4 regions of the Streptomyces sp. NPDC048521 genome follow, and region 1 is predicted to be linked to each of the others. Evidence: riboswitches for the same ligand, from Rfam matches in the RefSeq annotation. Region 1 holds a riboswitch; each other region holds the start of a gene.
The links. A riboswitch is a leader RNA that binds a small molecule or an ion and turns the genes downstream of it on or off. The one in region 1 is predicted to bind cobalamin.
Positions count from the first base shown of each region.

Region 2: linked by a shared signal. The riboswitch ahead of ACGFRF_RS13785 (HoxN/HupN/NixA family nickel/cobalt transporter) and the one ahead of ACGFRF_RS01875 (CbtB-domain containing protein) in region 1 are both predicted to bind cobalamin.
Region 3: linked by a shared signal. The riboswitch ahead of ACGFRF_RS09100 (ribonucleoside-diphosphate reductase subunit alpha) and the one ahead of ACGFRF_RS01875 (CbtB-domain containing protein) in region 1 are both predicted to bind cobalamin.
Region 4: linked by a shared signal. The riboswitch ahead of ACGFRF_RS18250 (cobalamin biosynthesis protein) and the one ahead of ACGFRF_RS01875 (CbtB-domain containing protein) in region 1 are both predicted to bind cobalamin.

Region 1 covers NZ_JBICWR010000001.1:397,268-402,373, reverse strand. Annotated here, with positions in the region: gene ACGFRF_RS01885 (hypothetical protein) at 1-15, shown strand, start outside; gene ACGFRF_RS01880 (SpoIIE family protein phosphatase) at 286-2,376, shown strand; cobalamin riboswitch at 2,487-2,631, shown strand; gene ACGFRF_RS01875 (CbtB-domain containing protein) at 2,668-2,889, shown strand; gene ACGFRF_RS01870 (CbtA family protein) at 2,911-3,663, shown strand; gene ACGFRF_RS01865 (histidine phosphatase family protein) at 3,915-4,505, opposite strand; gene ACGFRF_RS01860 (SpoIIE family protein phosphatase) at 4,728-5,106, shown strand, end outside.
Region 2 covers NZ_JBICWR010000005.1:25,989-31,094, reverse strand. Annotated here, with positions in the region: gene ACGFRF_RS13805 (alpha/beta fold hydrolase) at 1-175, shown strand, start outside; tRNA gene ACGFRF_RS13800 (tRNA-Thr) at 284-360, shown strand; gene ACGFRF_RS13795 (hypothetical protein) at 906-1,043, opposite strand; gene ACGFRF_RS13790 (ArsR/SmtB family transcription factor) at 1,242-1,598, opposite strand; cobalamin riboswitch at 1,678-1,866, shown strand; gene ACGFRF_RS13785 (HoxN/HupN/NixA family nickel/cobalt transporter) at 1,893-3,002, shown strand; gene ACGFRF_RS13780 (glycosyltransferase family 2 protein) at 3,228-4,121, shown strand; gene ACGFRF_RS13775 (BTAD domain-containing putative transcriptional regulator) at 4,577-5,106, shown strand, end outside.
Region 3 covers NZ_JBICWR010000003.1:338,427-343,532, reverse strand. Annotated here, with positions in the region: gene ACGFRF_RS09105 (ribonucleotide-diphosphate reductase subunit beta) at 1-75, opposite strand, end outside; gene ACGFRF_RS09100 (ribonucleoside-diphosphate reductase subunit alpha) at 132-2,504, opposite strand; cobalamin riboswitch at 2,628-2,762, opposite strand; gene mctP (monocarboxylate uptake permease MctP) at 2,934-4,544, opposite strand; gene ACGFRF_RS09090 (DUF3311 domain-containing protein) at 4,541-4,804, opposite strand; gene ACGFRF_RS09085 (GntR family transcriptional regulator) at 4,929-5,106, opposite strand, start outside.
Region 4 covers NZ_JBICWR010000007.1:55,697-60,802, forward strand. Annotated here, with positions in the region: gene ACGFRF_RS18230 (class II aldolase/adducin family protein) at 1-374, opposite strand, end outside; gene ACGFRF_RS18235 (lysozyme) at 876-1,730, shown strand; gene ACGFRF_RS18240 (anion permease) at 1,819-3,072, shown strand; gene ACGFRF_RS18245 (hypothetical protein) at 3,103-3,330, shown strand; cobalamin riboswitch at 3,501-3,643, shown strand; gene ACGFRF_RS18250 (cobalamin biosynthesis protein) at 3,741-4,685, shown strand; gene ACGFRF_RS18255 (cobyric acid synthase) at 4,682-5,106, shown strand, end outside.

The DNA.
Region 1 (5,106 bases):
CTTCGCCGGGCGTGAGGGCATGGCCGCCGACGACGACCGATGAGGGGTAGACGTGGAGTGATGACCCCAGGAGTGAGGTGAGCACAGTGTGGACCGTGTGAGGCTTGCCCGGGATGCGGGGACCGGCTTCGGGCGCGGCGTTCTCCCCGGCACGCCCCCCTGGCCGCGGTAGTTCCCGTGCCGCATCGTGGACGGGGCTGCTGACCTGTGGGGAGACCGCTTCACCTGCTCTGCGCGCCGAGGCGGGTGCGCCGGTGAGGTCGGCGGGTGGAAGGAGCGAGTGCGATGAGCCGAGCGAAGCAGTGTCCGGAGCCGGAGCATCGGCCGGAGGGTGGGGAGTCCGGCCCGAGCGGCTTGATGGACCTGCTGGGTGTCGCCGCGGTGCTCTTGGAGGCCGACGGCCGGATCGACATGTGGAGTCCGCAGGCCGAGGAACTGTTCGGCTACGCCCGCGGTGAGGCGGTCGGGCAGTACGCGGCGCCGCTGCTCCTCCACCCCGAACACCAGGAGGCGGCGATCAGGCTGTTCGCCGAGGTGATGGAGACCGGCCGGGGCTGGGCGGGGGCGTTCCCCGTCCGGCACAGGGACGGCAGCACCCGGATGGTCGAGTTCCGCAACATGCGGCTCACCGACAACATCGGCGACCACTACGCCCTGGGGCTGGCCACCGACCGGTCCACGCTGCGGCAGGTGGAGCGTGACGTGGCGCTGTCCACCCGGCTGATCACCCAGGCCCCGATCGGGCTGTCCGTCCTGGACACCGACCTGCGGTACGTGGTCGTCAATCCGGCTCTGGCGTCGATGCACGGAGTCCCGGAGGCCGACCACGTCGGCCGGACCTTCCGCGAGGTCCTGTCGGGTCCGCGCTTCCTGGTCGCGGAGGCCGCGATGCGGAAGGTCCTGGAGACCGGTGTCCCGGTGGTGGACGAGCAGGTGGTGGGCCGTACTCTCGCCGACCCCGACCGCGATCACGCGTGGGCGGTGTCGTTCTACCGGCTGGAGGACCACCACGGGCAGCCGCTGGGCCTCGCCACCGTGGTGGTGGACGTCACCGACCGGTACGAGACGGCGAGAAAGGCCGACCGGGCTCAGCAGCGCCTGCGCCTGGTGGCCAACGGCTCGGCCCGCATCGGCACCACCCTGGAGGTGGAGCGGACCGCACAGGAACTGGCCGACGTCCTCGTGCCCGACCTGGCCGACCTGGCCGCCGTGGACCTCCTGGACTCCGTGCTGCAGACGGGCCGCACGGACGTGGGCGAGGGCCCGGCGATGTTCCGCGCGCTGGCGGTGAAGACCGCCTACCCCACCGACGCCGCTCAGGCGATCGTGCCGCCCGGCCGCCTCACCGTCTACCACGCCGACCATCCGGCGTCCCATTGCATCCGCACCCGCCGCCCCCAGCTGGTCACCCACCTGGACAGCAGTGACCTCGCCCGCATCGCCGCCGGCCCCGAGGCCGCCCGCCTGCTCGCCCGGGCCGGTGTCCACACCGACATGGCCGTCCCGCTCATCGCCCGCGGACAGGTCATCGGCGTCATGGGCCTGGCGCGGGCCCGCAACCCCCTGCCGTTCGACGAGGACGACCTCACCCTCGCCTGCGAACTGGCCGCGTCCGCCGCGCTGAGCATCGACAACGCCGTCCTGCACCAGCACATCCGCAGCGCCGCCGAAACCCTCCAGCGCAGCCTGCTTCCCCAGCTCTCGCCGTGTCACCCCGGTCTCGAGGTCGCCGCCCGCTACCGGCCGGCCCAGGCCTTCAGCGAGGTCGGCGGCGACTGGTACGACGTCATCCCGCTCGACGGTGACCGCACCGCCCTCACCGTCGGCGACGTCATGGGCAGCGGTATCCCCGCCGCGACCGCGATGGGCCGTCTGCGCACCGCCACCTCCACCCTGGCCGACCTCGACCTCGACCCGGCCCGGATCCTCACCCACCTCGACAAGATCATTCGCGGTCTCGAGCCGTACATCGCCACCTGTGTCTACGCCGTCTACGACCCGCACCACTGCCGCTTGCACGTGGCCTCCGCCGGCCATCTGCCCCCGGTCCTGGTGCGGGACGGCAGACCACCCGAACTCCTCGACCTGCCCACCGGCATTCCGCTGGGAGTCGGTGGTGTGCCCTTCGAGGCCACCACCCTCGACCTGCGACCCGGCGACCAGCTGGTCCTCTACACCGACGGACTGGTCGAAACCCGCAACGACCCCATCGACGAACGCCTGGACGACCTCCTGCGCCAGCTGTCACCGCCGTTCCGCTCCGCGGAGGAGACCTGCGACCGGCTCCTGCGGCGGCTGCGGCACCCCGCCGACCATGACGACGTCGCCTTGCTCATCGCCCGCGCACTGCCCCTGGCGACCGCCTGCGGTACCTGACCGCGACGCCGGGCGGCCCCGCATGACGTCCGCACCGGGCACGACGCCGCTCGGCGGCGGCCGCCTGGCGCGAGATCAAGATCACGCCGGCCGGCGCGGTCTTGGCGGGGTGCATGCCACGCGGTACGGTCTGTCCGATATCGACGACGGCGAGACGGAAGCCGGTGGGAATCCGGCACGGTCGCGCCACTGTGTGCGAGATGCCTCTCGAGGCGTCACGCGAGTCAGACCCGTGGCCGTCGTCCAGTGCACCACCGAGACGGGACGCGAACTCCCGGAGGAGGTTCTGCCATGGCGCAGACCGTCGCTCAGCCGACAGCCACCACGCCCGCCATCCCCGCCAAGCTGCCGCTGCAGGCGATAGCTCCCTGGGCGGTGTTCTTCGGCATCCTGATGCTGGTCCTGCTCTACTTCGTCGGCGCCGAGCAGGGCGCCACCTCCGTGTTCAGCGGCACGGACGTCCACGAGTGGGTGCACGACGCCCGTCACCTGCTCGGCTTCCCCTGCCACTGACGCGAGGGACGCCACTCGCCCATGAACTCCGCAACGGTCAGAAACCTCCTGGTGCGGGGCATGCTCGCCGGCCTCGCCGCCGGTGTGCTCGCCCTGATCGTCTCCTACCTCCTCGGCGAGCCGAACGTCGACAAGGCGATCGGCTTCGAGGACGCCCACTCCCACGAGCACGAGACGGAGGTCGTCTCCCGCTCCCTGCAGTCCACCGCCGGTCTCGCCACCGGAGTCCTCGTCTACGGGGTCGCCTTCGGCGGCATCGCCGCGCTGGCCTTCTGCTTCGCGCTGGGCCGCGTGGGCCGCTTCGGCCCGCGGGCGACCGCGTTGCTGCTGTCCGGCTGCGCGCTGCTCGCCGTGTACGTGGTCCCCTTCCTGAAGTACCCGGCCAACCCGCCGTCGGTCGGCGACCCCGACACCATCGGCGAGCGGACCACCCTGTACTTCCTGATGATGCTGCTCAGCGTCCTCCTCGCGGTCGCCGCGACCCTCCTGGGCAAGCGGCTGGCGCCCGCTCTGGGCACCTGGTGGGCGACCGTGGTCGCGGTCGCCGCGTTCGCCCTCGCGATCGGGGTGGCCTACGCGTTCCTGCCCGTCGTCAACGAGGTGCCGCAGGACTTCCCGGCCACCCTGCTGTGGCGGTTCCGCCTCTCCGCACTGGCCGTCCAGGGCGTCCTGTGGGCCGGATTCGGCCTGCTCTTCGGCGAGTTGGCCGAGCGGCAGCTGAACCCCGAGCCCACGACGGCACCGACCGGGCGCACGGTTCCCGCCTCGAACTGAGCGGTCCTGGGACACGAGCGGGCCCCTCGGAACCATCCGAGGGGCCTCTCGCGCTCTCCGGGCACCGCCGCGGTCGGACCCGGACAGGGCACAGGGCACCGACCGATCAGCCGGGCACCGCCGAGCCGAGCAGCGGCAGAACCGAGTGGCCAGACCTGCCCGACCACGCCGGATCACCTCGGGGGCGTGCGGCGGTCGCCCTCACTGCCGTCACGGGACGCGGCATCCCGAGCCACGGCGCCCGCACGGTCTCAGCGCGCCGCGGAGGTGCCCGGCACGGCCAGGGGCTGCCCGAGCCGCAGATTCCAGCGTCCGCCCCGTCCGCTGAGTTCCGTGGCCGTCAACGGCGGCACGTCCAGCCGCCAGAAGGCAGCCGCGGGCAGGCCCAGGACATGCACGACCGCGGCCCGTACGACCTCCGGCTCCACCACGGCGAGCGTACGGCCGTCCGTGCCCTGCGCGATGTCCAGCCAGCGCCCTACCCGCCCGCACACGTCCTGCACCGACTCCCCGCCGTGTGCCGACCAGCCGGCGTCGGCGAGCCAACGGCCCACCGCCTCCGGCTCGGTGGCCCCCACCTCCTCAAGGGTGCGGCCCCGCCAACGGCCCACATCCAGACCCTTCAGTTCCGGCGTCTCCCCGCCGTCCAGGCCGAGCGCCGCCGCCGTCTCCCGGCACCGCACGCTCGGGGACATGGTGACCCCGGCGTACGCGGGCAGCGTCCCGGCCGCCGAGCGGGCGCGGGCCGCACCGGCGTCGTCGATCGAGTCGCCGTCGTAGAAGCGGGCCTGCCGCAGCGACGGGCTCGTCGCGGGCGAGACGAAGGTGACGCGGCTGGTCACGTGTCTGCTCCTCCTGCGGCTGCTACGGGGTGCGGGTCGCGGATTCCCGTTCTCACGGGGAACGGCACGTACGGCGAGCACCTCCTCGTCGTCCCCGCCGCGTGGCGAACCTAGCATCGGCCCTGCGGAGGCCGGTGGCGACGTCCCCACACCCCCACCCCCCACTCCCTCCCACCCCATAGGATCCTTTTCGTCCGGTATTCCTGGGTACACGGTGTCGGTATGGGTGGCATGGGGCCGCTGGAGGTGGCGACGTGGCGGTTGCCTCCGCGGCCGGAGAGTGTCGCGTCGGCCCGGCGGTTCGTGCGGTCGGCGCTGCGCGGTGCCGCGCCGGATGCCGTGGAGACCGCCGAGCTGCTGACCGGGGAGCTGGTGACCAACGCGGTGCTGCACGCGCGCACCGAGGTGGAGGTCCAGGCGGAGGCCACCGAGGACCGGGTGCACGTCCGGGTCAGTGATCAGCGGCCGGACCGCGCACCGACCCCGCACGCATGCCGTCCGTACGCCTTCACCGGACGGGGCCTGGCACTGGTGGCGGACCTGGCCTCCGGCCACGGCGTCCACATCGGCGACGGCCGTAAGACCGTGTGGTTCGAACTGG
Region 2 (5,106 bases), on a different contig from region 1:
GACCCCCTACCGCTGGGCGCAGTCCCTCGCCCGCCAGCTCTCCTCGGCCCGCCTCCTGACCTACGTCGGCGACGGCCACACCGCCTACGGCCGCGGCAGCACCTGCATCGACGGGGCGATCAACACCTACCTGCTCCGCGGCACCCCGCCGAGTGCCGGAAAGCGCTGCTCATAGCCCATGCCACCCACCTCGGAGCCGGCCGCTCCGGGGTGGGTACGAAGCACCCCCGGAAACTGTGTAGACTTACCGACGTTGCCGGTCGCACCATAGTGCGGGCAGCGCGCCGCTTTAGCTCAGATGGCCAGAGCAACGCACTCGTAATGCGTAGGTCTCGGGTTCGAATCCCGAAAGCGGCTCCATGGGGACCCCAGGTCGGACACCGTCTGACCTGGGGTCTTCTCGTTGCCGAGATGCCCGTTCTCCGAGATGCCCGGACGGGGGGCCGGACGTAGATTCGGCACGTGGACGGTATGCCGGAGCGTATCGACCCCTCGACGGACAGGACCGTCGCCGCGCGTCTGCTCGGCTGCCTGCCCGACGAGGTCGGATACTGTCCGCGCTGCCAAGGGCTCACCCGGCGCTACGGCCGCGACGCCCAGGTCATCTGCCCGGCCTGCCGGGCGGCCGAGACCGCGACGCGACCCCTACCGGGTTCGCCGGCTGAGCCCCACCGGTCCGCCGGCTGAGCCCCACCAGGTCCGCCGGTTGCGCCCACCGGTTTCTGCCGGCTGACCTTCGCGATCACCCGGAAGCCGGCGCAGCGTCCTGTCGAACCGAACGCGGCAATGTCTCCGGGTGTCGTTGTCCCCGTGGATCCGCCTGCCTGCGCGAGGGCGAAGCTGCCCGCGTCTCGCGGCTCAGGCGCGGACGTCGTGCCAGGGCGAGCACTCCCGGTACGTGCTGGTCACGATGCACCCCCGCAGCCGGGGACGATCTTCATGTAGCGGGCGTCGTGGCCCCTGGTGGAGGCGATGCGGCCGTTGCTGAGTTCCGCCTCGATTCGCAGGCCGTCGGCCAGTGCCGTCGCGCTGCCTTGGTGCACCAGCAGTCGTGACGATCAGTCATGATCACCTTATAGACAGGTCTTTACGCCACGATGGGGGCGGGGCCCCGCACCTGGCTGTGCTCTGCTCTGCGCCGAGGCGCGCCCGCACGTGGGCCAGGGCCGCCGCCGGCCCCGGGCCCGTCAGTCGCGTCGAAGACGTCAGCCGCGTCGATCACCTCAACCGCGTCGATCCCCTCAGTCGCGTGAGACGCAGTGCTTCAGCAGTTCGGAGATCGATCCGTCCACGAGCCGGTAGCGCACGACGCGGCCGTCCTTCTGGCCCTCGACGATGCCCGCGGTCCGCAGCAGGCGCAGGGACTGGGAGACGGCGGTGTCCCTCATCCCGGTGGCGACGGCGAGGTCGGAGACGGCGATCGGGCCGGCCTCGTGGAGCGCGAGCAGCAGGGACAGGCGTCCGGGATCGGAGAGCAGCGAGAAGCGGTCGGCCCAGGCGCGTACCCGCTCCGGCTCACCGACGGCGGCGATGGCGTCGCAGACCCGGTGGCCGTCGATGGTGCGCTGCCCGGCACGTTCCGCGGGGACGAGATGCATGGCCCCATCATCGCAGCCATCGGCCGGGCGCTCCATACCTGTTCAGTTGTGCAGCCTTGCAGCCGCTACCCGCCGCCGCCTAGTGTGAGCGGGCCGTGGTGTTCGGGAAGACCGGTGACAGCCCTCAGGGGCTCAGTCCGGAGCGGCCCTCGCCACTGTGATCGGGAAGTTCCCGCCCCCTACACGCCACTGGCCGCACAGCCGGGAAGGCAGGGGCGGGCGCGTCGACCCGTCAGCCAGGAGACCGGCCACGGCATCACGAAGCTGATCCACGAGGTGCTGGAGCGTGACCGTATGACCGTGTCCGAAGGCGTGCCCGAAACCGCCGCCACCCCGTCCTTCCGCTGGCGTCGCGAGGACACCGTCCGGACCGCGGGGCTCCTGGCCGTGATCGTCGCCCTGCACGTGGTCGCGTTCGGGATCCTGTTCCTGCTGGTGATTCCCCGTCACTACGAGGTGGGTACCAAGGCGTTCGGCCTGGGCCTCGGCATCACGGCGTACACGCTCGGCATGCGGCACGCCTTCGACGCGGACCACATCGCGGCGATCGACAACACCACCCGCAAGCTCATGGCCGACGGCAAGCGTCCGGTGTCGGTGGGCTTCTGGTTCGCGCTGGGCCACTCCAGCGTGGTGGTCGTCATGGCCGCGCTGGTCGCCGGCGGCGCGAAGCTCGCCGGCACCCTGATGAACGACGGCTCCCGGACCCACCAGGTCCTCGGCACCGTGGGCACCACGGTCTCCGGCAGCTTCCTGTACCTCATCGCCGCCCTCAACCTGGTCGCGCTCTTCGGCATCCTGCGCGTCTTCAGGGCGATGCGCGCCGGACGTTACGACGAGGCGGAGCTGGAGGCCCACCTCGACTCCCGTGGCTTCATGAACCGTGTCCTCGGCCGGCTCACCAAGTCCATCCGCCGCCCGGGCCAGATGTTCCCGCTCGGCTTCCTCTTCGGCATCGGCTTCGACACCACGACGGAGGTCCTGCTCCTCGCGCTGGCCGGCAACGGTGCCGCCGCCGGTCTCCCGTGGTACGCGGTGCTGTGCCTGCCGCTGCTGTTCGCGGCCGGCATGAGCCTGTTCGACACGCTGGACGGCACGTTCATGAACTTCGCCTACCAGTGGGCTTTCTCCAACCCGGTGCGGAAGGTGTTCTACAACCTCACCATCACCGGCCTGTCCATCGCCGTGGCCTTCTTCGTCGGCACGATCGAGCTGGTCGGCGTCCTGCACGACAAGCTCGGTCTGCAGGATGACGTCACCGGCTGGATAGCGGCCCTGGACCTGGACAACGTCGGCTATGTCATCGTCGGCCTGTTCGTGGTCGTCTGGGCCGTGGCCATCGCGTACTGGCGCTTCGCCAAGGTCGAGGAACGCTGGGCCGTCCGCGCCGCAGACTCGGGCTGAGACGGTGGGAGTGCCGGGCCGTGTGAGCCTCCGGCACCGGCTGAAGGGGAAGGCGGTCGGTCGATCGGCGGAGCCACTCCCTCATGGGGGACAGAACCGGCGCAAACGCGCCGCACGGTGAATCGGCGTCAGGTGAACGCTCGGACGTGAGGCAACATCTTGGTGAACGGCGGGCGCCGCGCGGTCGAGACGCGGTGCCGCCGTCGGCCGGATGGGGTGAGGGACGTGGTGGAGCCGAGGATCGCCGTCGCCGTGGTGACCATGGGCAACCGGCCCGCCGAGGTCGACGCGCTGCTGCAGTCCGTGGCCAAGCAGGACCTCGCCCCGGCCCGCATCGTCGTCGTCGGCAACGGCTGCCGGCTGCCCGAGTTCGCCCGCCGGCTCTCCCTGCCCGGCGAGGTCACCACCATCGACGTGGAGGAGAACCTCGGCTGCCCGGGTGGCCGGAACGTCGCCCTCGCGCGGCTGCGGGAGTACGGGGACGTCGATGTCGTCGTGGAACTCGACGACGACGGGCTGCTCGTCGACGCCGACGTGCTGCGGCGCGTACGGGACCTGTACGCCGCCGACCCCCGCCTCGGCATCGTCGGCTTCCGTATCGCCGACGAGCACGGCGAGACCCAGCAGCGGCACGTCCCCCGGGTGGGGAAGTCGGACCCGATGCGCGGGGGATACGTCACCGGGTTCCTCGGCGGCGGGCACGCCCTGCGCATGGCGATGCTGGCCGAGACCGGGGACTGGCCCGCCGAGTTCTTCTTCGCGCACGAGGAGACCGACCTCGCCTGGCGGGCCGCCGACGCCGGCTGGAAGATCCTGTACGCCCCCGAGTTGCTGCTCCAGCACCCCAAGACGTCACCGGCCCGGCACGCCATCTACTACCGGGTCAACGCCCGCAACCGCGTCTGGCTCGTCCGGCGCCGGCTGCCCCTGCCGCTCGTCCCGGTGCACCTGGGGGTGTGGACGCTGCTCACCCTCGCCCGCACCCGCTCCCCGGCGGGGCTGAAGGCATGGTTCGGCGGATTCCTCGAGGGGGTTCGGGAGCCGGCCGGCGGGCGGCGGCCGATGCGCTGGCGGACGGTGGGGCGGCTCACCCGGCTCGGACGTCCGCCGGTGATCTGAGCCGTGCGCGGGGACCAGGCTCCGGACGCAAGGGCGGGTAAAGGGAGTCCAGCGGCTGCGCAGAGGGAACGGGACGGAGCCCCGGTCGTTCACCTCCGACGGCCGGGGCCCCTTTGCGTCCCCGGATCCAGCCTGCGGCGACACTCCCCCGAGTTACGCGACTTACGCGCGCGCCGTCGGGCCAGATCCGATGGAATGATCACATCAGGATGCGCCAACGGATCGCTAACATGTGGCCAACGGTTCGACGGCGGGACGCGGACCGAGTGGCCGGAACCCGCCCGGCGACAGCGGAACAGGCCCCTGGGACAGGCGGATCCGGAGCCGGGCGCGGCGAACAGAAGGTGGCGGGAAACCGTTGCGGACAGGGCGGGAATCCGCCAGGGAACGGCGGGTGGGCACCCGTCGCGGAGCATGGTCGGTCCCGACCGCGCGGGAAGGCAGTGGGCGGCGTGATGCGGCGGTACGAGCTGCGGTTCGGACTGCTGGGACCGCCCGTCCTCTACGACCGGCCGCCGTACGAGATTTCGTACGAGACCCCCGGCAGCGCTTCTGCCAAGGCCGCCAAGACCGCCAAGACTGCGAGGGCCGCCAAGACCGCCAAGACCGCGAGGGCCGCCAAGGCCGCCAACGTCGCCAACGTCGCCGACGACGCCTCTGACGACGGCGTCCGTGCCATCGGCAGTCCCAAAGTGCGCGCCCTGCTCGCCGCCCTGCTGCTGGAGGCCGGCCGGGTCGTGTCGGTCGAGTCGCTGAAGGACGCCCTGTGGGGTGGGGCGCCGCCGGTCTCCGCGCAGGCCTCCCTGCACAACCACGTCACCCGGCTGCGTCGGCTGCTGGACGACCCCGACCGGCTCAAGGCCGTACCGCCGGGATATCTGCTGCGTGTCGACCACGGCGAATTGGACGTGCACGTGTTCGAGGTGTGGGTGAGTGAGGCGCGCGCCGCGCACGCCCGGCGGGACTGGCCGGGCGTCGTGCGGGC
Region 3 (5,106 bases), on a different contig from region 1:
CTCGTAGAAGTCGGGGTAGCGCATCGGGCGGAGAGTCAGCTCGAAGCCGGGGTCGAGAAGGTTCTGGTTCGTCATCGCAGTCGGCGCGGAGCGCCGTCCTCCAGGGGTGGTGGTCGGGTGGCGGGCGGGAATCACTGGCAGGCTTCGCAGGACTCGGGGTTCTCCAGGGAGCAGGCGACCGCGTCGGGGTCGGCGGCCTGCTGGACGGGGATCGTCCTGGGGGCCTGCGCCTGGGCGGCGCGGGCGATGCGCGTGGCCGGTCGGGAGCGCAGGTAGTACGTCGTCTTCAGACCCGACTTCCAGGCGTACGCGTACATCGAGGACAGCTTGCCGATGGTCGGCGTCTCCAGGAACAGGTTCAGGGACTGCGCCTGGTCCAGGAACGGGGTGCGGGCCGCGGCCATGTCGATCAGGCCGCGCTGCGGGATCTCCCACGCCGTGCGGTAGAGCGCCCGCACCTCCTCGGGGATCCAGGCGAAGCCCTGCACCGAGCCGTTGGACTCACGCAGTGCCTCCCGGGTGCGCGCGTCCCACACGCCGAGGTGCTTCAGGTCCTGCACCAGGTACGAGTTGACCTGGAGGAACTCGCCCGACAGCGTCTCGCGCTTGAACAGGTTGGACACCTGCGGCTCGATGCACTCGTACACGCCCGCGATGGACGCGATGGTGGCCGTCGGGGCGATGGCGAGGAGCAGCGAGTTGCGCATCCCGACGGCCGCGATCCGCGCCCGCAGCGCCGCCCAGCGCTCCGGCCAGGTGAACTCGACGCCGTAGTGGTCGGGGTGCAGCACGCCGTGGGCCGTACGGGTCTTCTCCCAGGCCGGCAGCGGGCCGTTGCGCTCGGCGAGGTCGGCCGAGGCCTCGTACGCGGCGAGCATGATGCGCTCGGCGATCCGGGTGGACAGGGCCTTCGCCTCGGGGGAGTCGAAGGGCAGGCGCAGCTTGAAGAAGACGTCCTGCAGACCCATCGCGCCCAGGCCGACGGGGCGCCACTTGGCGTTGGAACGGCCCGCCTGCTCGGTCGGGTAGAAGTTGATGTCCACGACCCGGTCGAGGAAGGTGACGGCCGTGCGGACCGTCTCGTCCAGCCGCTCCCAGTCGATGTCCCCGGCGGTCACGAAGGCGCCGAGGTTGACCGACCCCAGGTTGCAGACCGCCGTCTCGCCGTCGTCCGTGACCTCCAGGATCTCCGTGCAGAGGTTGGAGGAGTGGACCACATGGCCCGCGGTCGCCGTCTGGTTCGCCGTGCGGTTGGCGGCGTCCTTGAAGGTCATCCAGCCGTTGCCGGTCTGTGCGAGCGTGCGCATCATGCGGCCGTACAGGTCGCGGGCCGGGATCGTCTTCTTCGCGAGGCCGTCGGCCTCGGCCCTGCGGTAGGCGGCGTCGAACTCCTCGCCCCACAGGTCCACCAGCTCCGGCACGTCCGCCGGGGAGAACAGCGACCACTGCTCGTCGGCGTTGACCCGGCGCATGAACTCGTCCGGGATCCAGTGGGCCAGGTTCAGGTTGTGCGTGCGGCGGGCGTCCTCACCGGTGTTGTCGCGCAGCTCCAGGAACTCCTCGATGTCGGAGTGCCAGGTCTCCAGGTACACCGCGGCCGCGCCCTTGCGCCGGCCGCCCTGGTTCACGGCGGCCACCGAGGCGTCCAGGGTCTTCAGGAACGGGACGATGCCGTTGGAGTGCCCGTTGGTGCCGCGGATCAGCGAACCGCGCGAACGGATCCGGGAGTACGACAGACCGATGCCGCCGGCGTGCTTGGAGAGGCGGGCGACCTGGTGGTAGCGGTCGTAGATGGAGTCCAGCTCGTCCAGCGGGGAGTCGAGCAGGTAGCAGGACGACATCTGCGGGTGCCGCGTACCGGAGTTGAAGAGCGTGGGGGAGGAGGGCAGGTAGTCGAGCCGGCTCATGAGGGCGTAGAGCGCGGCGACCTCGTCCACGGAGCGAACGGTGTCGTCCTCGGCGAGGCCGGCGGCCACCCGCAGCAGGAAGTGCTGGGGCGTCTCGATCACCTTGCGGGTGATCGGGTGCCGCAGCAGGTAGCGGCTGTACAGGGTGCGCAGGCCGAAGTAGCCGAAGCGGTCGTCGGCGTGCGTGTCGATCAGCGCGTCGAGCCGCTCGGCGTGCAGCCGCACGAACGCGGCGGTCCGGTCCGCGATGAGCCCCTCCCGGTGTCCCACGCCGACGGACTCGGTGAAGGACGTCACGCCCTGCGAGGCGGCCTCGTCCCGGATGGCCCGGGTCAGCAGGCGGGCGGCCAGCCTCGAGTAGGCGGGGTCCTCGGAGATCAGGCCTGCGGCCGCCTCCGTGGCCAGCTCGCGCAACTCCGCGGTGATCTCGGAGGCAGCCCGTGCGGACCGGCCCCGCAGCGCGGCGGCGGCGACCCGGCCGGGGTCGGCGTCGGGGAGGTCGGCGGTCAGCTCGGTCAGGGTCCGCAGCAGCGCGGCACCGGGACCGTCCGTCTCCGGCTCGCTGACTGAAGCCGGATCGGCTGGCGCGATGGTCACGTGGGGCTCTCCCTCGCTCGGCACGGGGCCTGGCGGAGGGCAGGGGGCAGCCACGAGCGCACACGGCGTCGCGTCCACCGGCCCACTCCACGAGGCCCGGACGTCTCAAGGCACCCGGACCGGACGGCCGGGCGCGCTGACGGCAGGTCCTCGGACTGGACAGGCGTGCGGATGCACGCAAGTACACCGTTGCGGGACAGTTCCGGATTCGCACCGGATTCCCCTGCGGCGACAGCGAGCATGAGCATACATCTAGTGCCGGTCCGCCGTGTCACCCCCAGATGTTGTGTCGCCGCGGCTTCAGAGGGTCAACTCGTAGGTGAGGAGAGTGACGAAGAGCGGGCCGCGGTCGTCGGTCGACGACTGCGGCCCGCTCCGGGGTCGGGGATGGCTGGTCGCGCGGTTCACCGCGTCCCTGCGGGGCGCGTCTCAGTGACCGGCGCCTGCCGTGGCCGGCGGAAGCTCCACCTGGACACCCGGGTCGCCCGCGTCGGCCGAGTAGTCCTCCGGCTTGGTCTCGTCGATGCCCTCGGGGGCCTTCAGGGCCTTCAGGACCACCGTGAGGACCACGGTGACGAGGACGTTCAGCACGAAGGCCGTGAGGCCGATGTAGCCGATCTCGCCGATGCCGGGGATCTCCTTGGCGTTGCCGCCGAAGTGCTTCTGCGTCGGGGAGGCGATCCCGTACGCGGCGACCGTGCCGTACACCATGCCGACCGCCCAGCCGGCCAGCAGCGCCCAGCGGTGGAACCAGCGGGTGAACAGGCCGCCGACCAGGGCCGGGAAGGTCTGCAGGATCCAGATGCCGCCCAGCAGCTGGAAGTTGATGGCGACCGTCTTGTCCATGGTGAGGACGAAGATCAGCGCGCCCACCTTCACCAGCAGCGACACGATCTTGGAGACGCGGGTCTCCTGCGCGGCCGTGGCGTCCGGCTTGATGAAGTCCTTGTAGATGTTGCGGGTGAAGAGGTTCGCCGCCGCGATGGACATGATCGCCGCCGGCACCAGGGCGCCGATGCCGATCGCCGCGAAGGCCACGCCCGCGAACCAGTCCGGGAACATGTCCTCGAACAGCTGCGGGATCGCCAACTGCCCGTTGGTGACCTTCACCCCGGCCGCGATCGCCATGAAGCCCAGCAGCGCCAGCAGACCCAGCATGAGCGAGTACAGCGGCAGGATCGTGGTGTTGCGGCGGATCACCTCACGGCTCCTGGACGACAGGGTCGCGGTGATCGAGTGCGGGTACATGAACAGCGCCAGCGCGGAGCCGAGTGCCAGTGTGGCGTACGTCCACTGGCCCGCCGGCGCCGGTACGACACCGCCCACGCCCGTGGTCGAGAACTTCTCGCCCGCCTTGGCGAAGATGTCGTCGAACCCGCCCAGCTTGATCGGTATGTAGATGATCGCCACCGTGATGACGATGTAGATCAGCGTGTCCTTGACGAACGCGATCAGCGCAGGCGCGCGCAGGCCGGAGGAGTAGGTGTAGGCCGCCAGCACACCGAAGGCGATGAGCAGCGGGAGGTCCTTCACGAACCAGTTCGTGTTCTCGCCGCCGCCGACGCCCATCACGTCCAGGACGGCCTGGATGCCGACGAGCTGGAGCGCGATGTACGGCATCGTCGCGAGGATGCCGGTGATCGCCACGGCCAGCGACAGGCCCTTGGAGCCGAACCGGCCGCGCACGAAGTCCGAGGTCGTCACATAGCCGTGCTTGTGCGACACCGACCACAGGCGGGGCAGGAACGTGAAGATCAGCGGATAGACCAGGATCGTGTACGGCACCGCGAAGAAGCCGGACGCGCCCGCCGCGTAGATCGCCGCCGGTACGGCGACGAAGGTGTAGGCCGTGTACAGGTCGCCACCGAGCAGGAACCAGGTGATCCAGGTGCCGAACGACCGACCGCCCAGACCCCATTCGTCCAGGGAGTGCTCGTTCTCGGCCCTGCGCCAGCGCGCGGCCAGGAAGCCCATGACCGTGACGGCCAGGAAGAAGAAGATGAAGACGCCGAGTGCGACGCCGTTGACGCCGTCCTTCACTTCGCGGCACCCCCCTGCGCGTGCTCGCGGGAGCGCTGGTCACGCTGCCACAGCTTGTACGCGATCATCGTGAGCGCCGTGGACACCAGCACCCAGAGCATCTGGTACCAGTAGAAGAACGGGATCCCGATGAACTGGGGGTCCGTCTTGGCGTACGAGCCGACCCACAGCATCGCCACGAAGGGCGCGACGAGACACAGACCGATGATCACTCGGACCGGTGTTACCACCGGTGGTCTCACTTCAGGCGTTTCCGACATGCTGCGGCTCCGTCCCCTTGCTGGTCACCTGTGTAATGCGCAGGCAATCTAGGTGACAGGATCAGGCCAGCGGAAGACCTCGTCCGTATATCGGTATCCCGAATTCGGTGACCGTGGGCCCTGCCTACTCCGCGGGCCGCTTCAGCCGTGCCACGAACTTGTACCGGTCACCCCGGTACACCGACCGCACCCACTCCACCGGCTGGCCCTCGCGGTCCAGCGAGTGCCGGGAGAGCATCAGCATCGGCAGGCCCACGTCGGTGCCGAGCAGACCCGCCTCGCGGGGGGTGGCCAGGGAGGTC
Region 4 (5,106 bases), on a different contig from region 1:
CCGGTCATGTAGTGGACCGGCGGGAGTTCGGGCACGAGCGTGGAGACCGCGGTGGCGTGGACGGCGTGGGTGTGGACGACCGCGCCGGCGTCGGTGGTGCGGTAGACGGCGAGGTGCATGGGCAGCTCGCTGGTCGGTACCAGGGTGCCGAGCACCTGGCGTCCGGTGAGGTCGACGCCGGTGATGTCGTCCGGGGTGAGCCGGTCGTAGGGGACGCCCGACGGGGTGACCAGCACGAGGTCCCCGACGCGTGCGGAGACGTTGCCGGAGGTGCCGACGACCAGCCCGTCGGCGACGGTCCGGCGCGCCGTCGCGACCAACGCCGCCCAGACCAGCGCCACGTCCCCGTCCGCTCCCGCCCGCCGACCGGACACCGCCTCACCGCCCGCCCCGCTCCCAGCCCCACCCGCCGCCGGGCCCGGCTCCGGTTCCGCTGCCCCACCCGCCGCCTCACCGCGCGGCACCTCACCGGCCTCACCGCCCCCGACCGCTCCCGCCACCCGGCCGAACCCGGGCTCCCGCGCCCCACCCGCCACCGGGACCGGCACCGGCTCCGCTGCCCCACCCGCCGCCTCGGTGCGCGGGGCGTTCCCGCCCGCTCCCGCTCCCCGATCGGGCACCGTCTCGCCCCCGGGCGTCGGCTCGCTGTCTGTCGCGTCCGGTGATGTGTCGCGTCGTCGCTCGGCCATGCGGTGATCCTGCCAGCCGGGGCGGTACGGGGTGGGGCTCGGCGGAACCGGAGGGCGTGCCTCCGAACGGGCGGATGTTGTCGCGAATCACCGCGAAGCGGCGCCGATCCGGTGATCGCCAGACCTTTCAATGTTCTCTCTTGCCCGCCCGGCGATCCTTGGCCCACTACTCCGGGGAGACGACGCATGGCCCGTGACCGCACCGTTCCCCGTCGCCGCATCGGTGTCCTCGCGGCGGCCACCGCGGCGCTCGCCCTCGCGGGCAGCGCGACCGCGTCGGCGGGCCCTGTGGAAGAGGGAGGTTCGCAGGCAGGGCCTCCGGCGGCACGGCCACCGGCCGCGGCCGCGTGGCTGCCCCGGGGGCACGACGTGTCGTCCCACCAGAAGCGGATCGACTGGCCGGCCACCCGGGCGCGGGGCGCCCGGTTCGTCTACGTGAAGGCGACGGAGTCCACGCACTACCGCAATCCCCGCTTCTCCCAGCAGTACGGCGGCGCGCGCCGGTCCGGCCTGATCCGGGGCGCGTACCACTTCGCGCTCCCTGACGAGTCCTCCGGCGCCCGGCAGGCCGCGTACTTCGTGCGGCACGGCGGAGACTGGCGGGCGGACGGCTGGACACTGCCGCCCGCGCTGGACATCGAGTACAACCCCTACGACCGGCAGCACAAGTGCTACGGGTTGGGCAAGAAGCGGATGATCCGCTGGATCCGGTCCTTCAGCAACGAGATCAAGCGCAAGACCGGCCGCCGCCCGGTGATCTACACGACGACCCATTGGTGGAAGCTCTGCACCGGCAACAGCCGCGCCTTCTCCTCCTCCCACGCCCTGTGGATCGCCCGTCACGGCACCTCACGGCCCGGGAGGCTGCCGGGCGGCTGGCGGTACTGGACGTTCTGGCAGTACGGCACCAAGGGCAGGCTGCCGGGTGACCAGAATCTCTTCAACGGCCCGCCGGCCCGGCTGCGGACCTTCGCGGGACTCGGTGGCCAAGGGGCGCCTGGGCCCAGGGGGACAAACGGAACCTCTTCCGCTCGTTACTGACACCCTCATGCCCGCCTCAGTTCATCTTCCGTTCACCCAGGTTGCCTACGTTCATCCAGCCAACGACCTCGAACGATTGCCTGGGTAAATGGAAAGCTTCTCGCTGATCCTCGCGATTGTGGTAGTAACCGCACTCGCGTTCGATTTCACGAACGGTTTCCACGACACCGCGAACGCGATGGCCACCACGATCTCCACAGGCGCCCTGAAGCCCAAGATCGCGGTGACCATGTCCGCCGCCCTCAACCTTGTGGGCGCCTTTCTCTCGGTGGAGGTCGCGAACACGATCTCCAAGGGTCTCGTCGACGAGACCGGCATCCGTCCCGAGGTCATCTTCGCCGCCCTGGTCGGCGCGATCCTCTGGAACCTGCTGACCTGGCTGGTGGGCCTGCCGTCCAGCTCCTCGCACGCCCTGCTGGGCGGCCTGGTCGGCGCCACCGTCGCCTCCGCGGGCTTCGGCGCCGTCCACGGTGACGTGCTGGTCACCAAGGTGCTGCTCCCGGCGGTGGCCGCGCCGATCGTGGCGGGCCTCGCCTCGGTGCTGGCCACCCGCTTCTCCTACGGCATCGGCGGCACCGCCGACGGCGAGGCCACCCGCAAGGGCTACCGCGCCGGCCAGATCGCCTCCGCCGGCCTGGTCTCCCTCGCCCACGGCACCAACGACGCCCAGAAGACGATGGGCATCATCACCCTCGCCCTCATCGCGGGCGGCTCCATCGCCCCCGGCTCGAACCCTCCCGTCTGGGTGATCCTCTCCGCCGGCCTGGCCATCGCGCTCGGCACCTACATCGGCGGCTGGCGCATCATCCGCACCATGGGCAAGGGCCTGACCGATCTGGAGCCGCGCCAGGGCTTCGCCGCCCAGACCAGCGCCGCGACCGCCATCCTGGCCTCCTCCCACCTCGGCTTCTCCCTCTCCACCACGCACGTCGTCTCCGGCTCGGTGATGGGCGCGGGCCTGGGCCGCAAGGGCGGAGTGGTCCGCTGGTCGACCGCGGGCCGCATGTTCGTCGCCTGGGCGCTGACCCTGCCGGCCGCCGCGCTGGTGGGCGCGGGCGCCGAGTCCGTCACGGACCTGGGCGACTGGGGCACCGCCGCCGTCGCCGTCTTCCTGGTCGCCGCGAGCGCCGCGATCTGGAAGATCTCCCGCCGCGAGGTCGTCGACCACACGAACGTCGTCGCCGAGACCGAGGAACCGGCCGGCGTGGTGACCACCGCCATCGCCGCCGTGACCCCGCCCCCGGCGGGCGCGATCACCGAGGACCTGACGGCCACCATCCCGGCCCCGGTCGCCGACCCGGCCCCCGCTGCCCCGGCGGTCCCGCCGGCCGCCGCGGTCTGACCCCGAGCACCCGTTCACCAAGGAAGCATCATGAAGATCGACTGGGCGGCCCTCGGCTCCGTCTTCGGCGTCAGCCTCGTGTTCACGGTGGGCCTGGTAGCCCTGTTCACCCTCGGCATCAACGGTCTGTCGCGGCGCGAGAAGGCCGCGGCCCAGGGCGGCTCCGCGGCCCTGGCCGTCACCGGCGCCTACGTCTGCTTCGCGGCCTGCGCGGCGGCGGTGGCGTACGGCTTCTACCTGATCGTGGCGAAAGCCTGACCTGGCACCCTTCGTCGACGGCCTGACCCGGCATCCGTCCGCCACGGCCCGACCGAGCGCCTCGAGGCTCCCCTCCCACTGGTGCGGAGGGGAGCCTCCGGCATGCCCGCACGCCTCACGGTGTGGGGATCGGCACACTCTCCCCCTGCAGGTCAACGGCAAGTTGACGGCCGTTCCGGGCGCGTGGTGGACTGCCCAGGCCATGTACGGCGGCAAGAGAGGAAGCCGGTGCGAATCCGGCGCGGTCCCGCCACTGTCACCGGGGAAGAACCCCCGGGAGCCAGGAACTCTCACCGCCGAATCACGTCGAACCAGGGCGCGGACACCCTGAGTGAGGACACAGATCGCCATGCTCGGCTGCCGAAGGACCAGTACCAGGCCCGCTCCTGTACCCACGGCCGGCTGAGCCGATGGGTGCCGATCGCTCCTACGCGTACGGCGCCGCCGCCGGCCTTCTCGGTGACCTGCTCCTCGGCGATCCCCGCCGCGGGCATCCGGTCGCCGCGTTCGGGCGGGTGGCAGCGGCCGTGGAACGCGCGTTGTGGCACGACCACCGCGGCTGGGGCACGCTGCACACCGCCGTGTGCGCCGGTGGCGCCGTCGCCCTCGGCGCGCTGGCCGTACGCGCCGTACGCCCCTCCCCCACCGCCTCCGTCGCGCTGACCGCGGCCGTCACCTGGGCGGTCGTCGGCGGCACCTCGCTCGCCCGGGAGGCCCGCACCGTCGGGCGTGCCCTGGAGGCCGGGGACGTCGAGGCGGCCCGCGCGCGGCTGCCCCACCTGTGCGGCCGGGACCCGCAGGCGCTGGACGCCGACGGGATCGCCCGGGCCGTGGTCGAGTCGGTCGCCGAGAACACCTCCGACGCGGTCGTGGGCGCGCTGGTGTGGGGTGCCGTGGGCGGGGTGCCGGGGCTGCTCGGGTTCCGGGCGGTCAACACCCTCGACGCGATGGTCGGTCACAAGTCGCCCCGGTTCCGGCGCTACGGCTGGGCCTCCGCCCGCCTCGACGACCTCGCCGGCTGGCCGGGGGCCCGGCTGACCGCCGTCCTCGCCGTGCTCGCCGGCCCCGACCCGCGGGGCGCGGTACGGGCCTGGCGGGCCGACGCGTCCCGGCATCCGAGCCCCAACGCCGGGCCCGTGGAGGCCTCCTTCGCGGGCGCCCTCGGGGTGCGCCTGGGCGGGACGCTCTCCTACGGCGGCCGGGTCGAGCACCGCCCCGTGCTCAACGGCGGGACCGGGCGCGCCGTCCGGGTCACCGACATCGACCGGGCCGTACGGCTCTCCCGCCGTGTCGGCCTGCTCGCGCTCGGCGTCACGGTCGCCGCGCGCCGACTCGTGAAGGGACGTGGGAAGTGAGCGGGGGTCTCCTCGTCGCCGGCACCACCTCCGACGCCGGCAAGAGCGTCGTGACGGCCGGGATCTGCCGGTGGCTGGTGCGCCAGGGCGTGAAGGTCGCGCCGTTCAAGGCGCAGAACATGTCCCTCAATTCGTTCGTGACGAAGGAGGGCGCCGAGATCGGGCGGGCGCAGGCCATGCAGGCCCAGGCCTGCCGGGTCGAGCCGACCGCGCTGATGAACCCGGTGCTGCTCAAGCCGGGCGGCGAGCAGAGCAGCCAGGTGGTGCTGCTGGGCAAGCCGGTGGGCGAGTTGAGCGCGCGCGGCTACCACGGTGGGCGGCAGCAGCGGCTGCTCGGCACGGTGCTGGACTGTCTGGCCGAGTTGCGGGGCACGTATGACGCGGTGATCTGTGAGGGGGCGGGGAGCCCGGCCGAGATCAA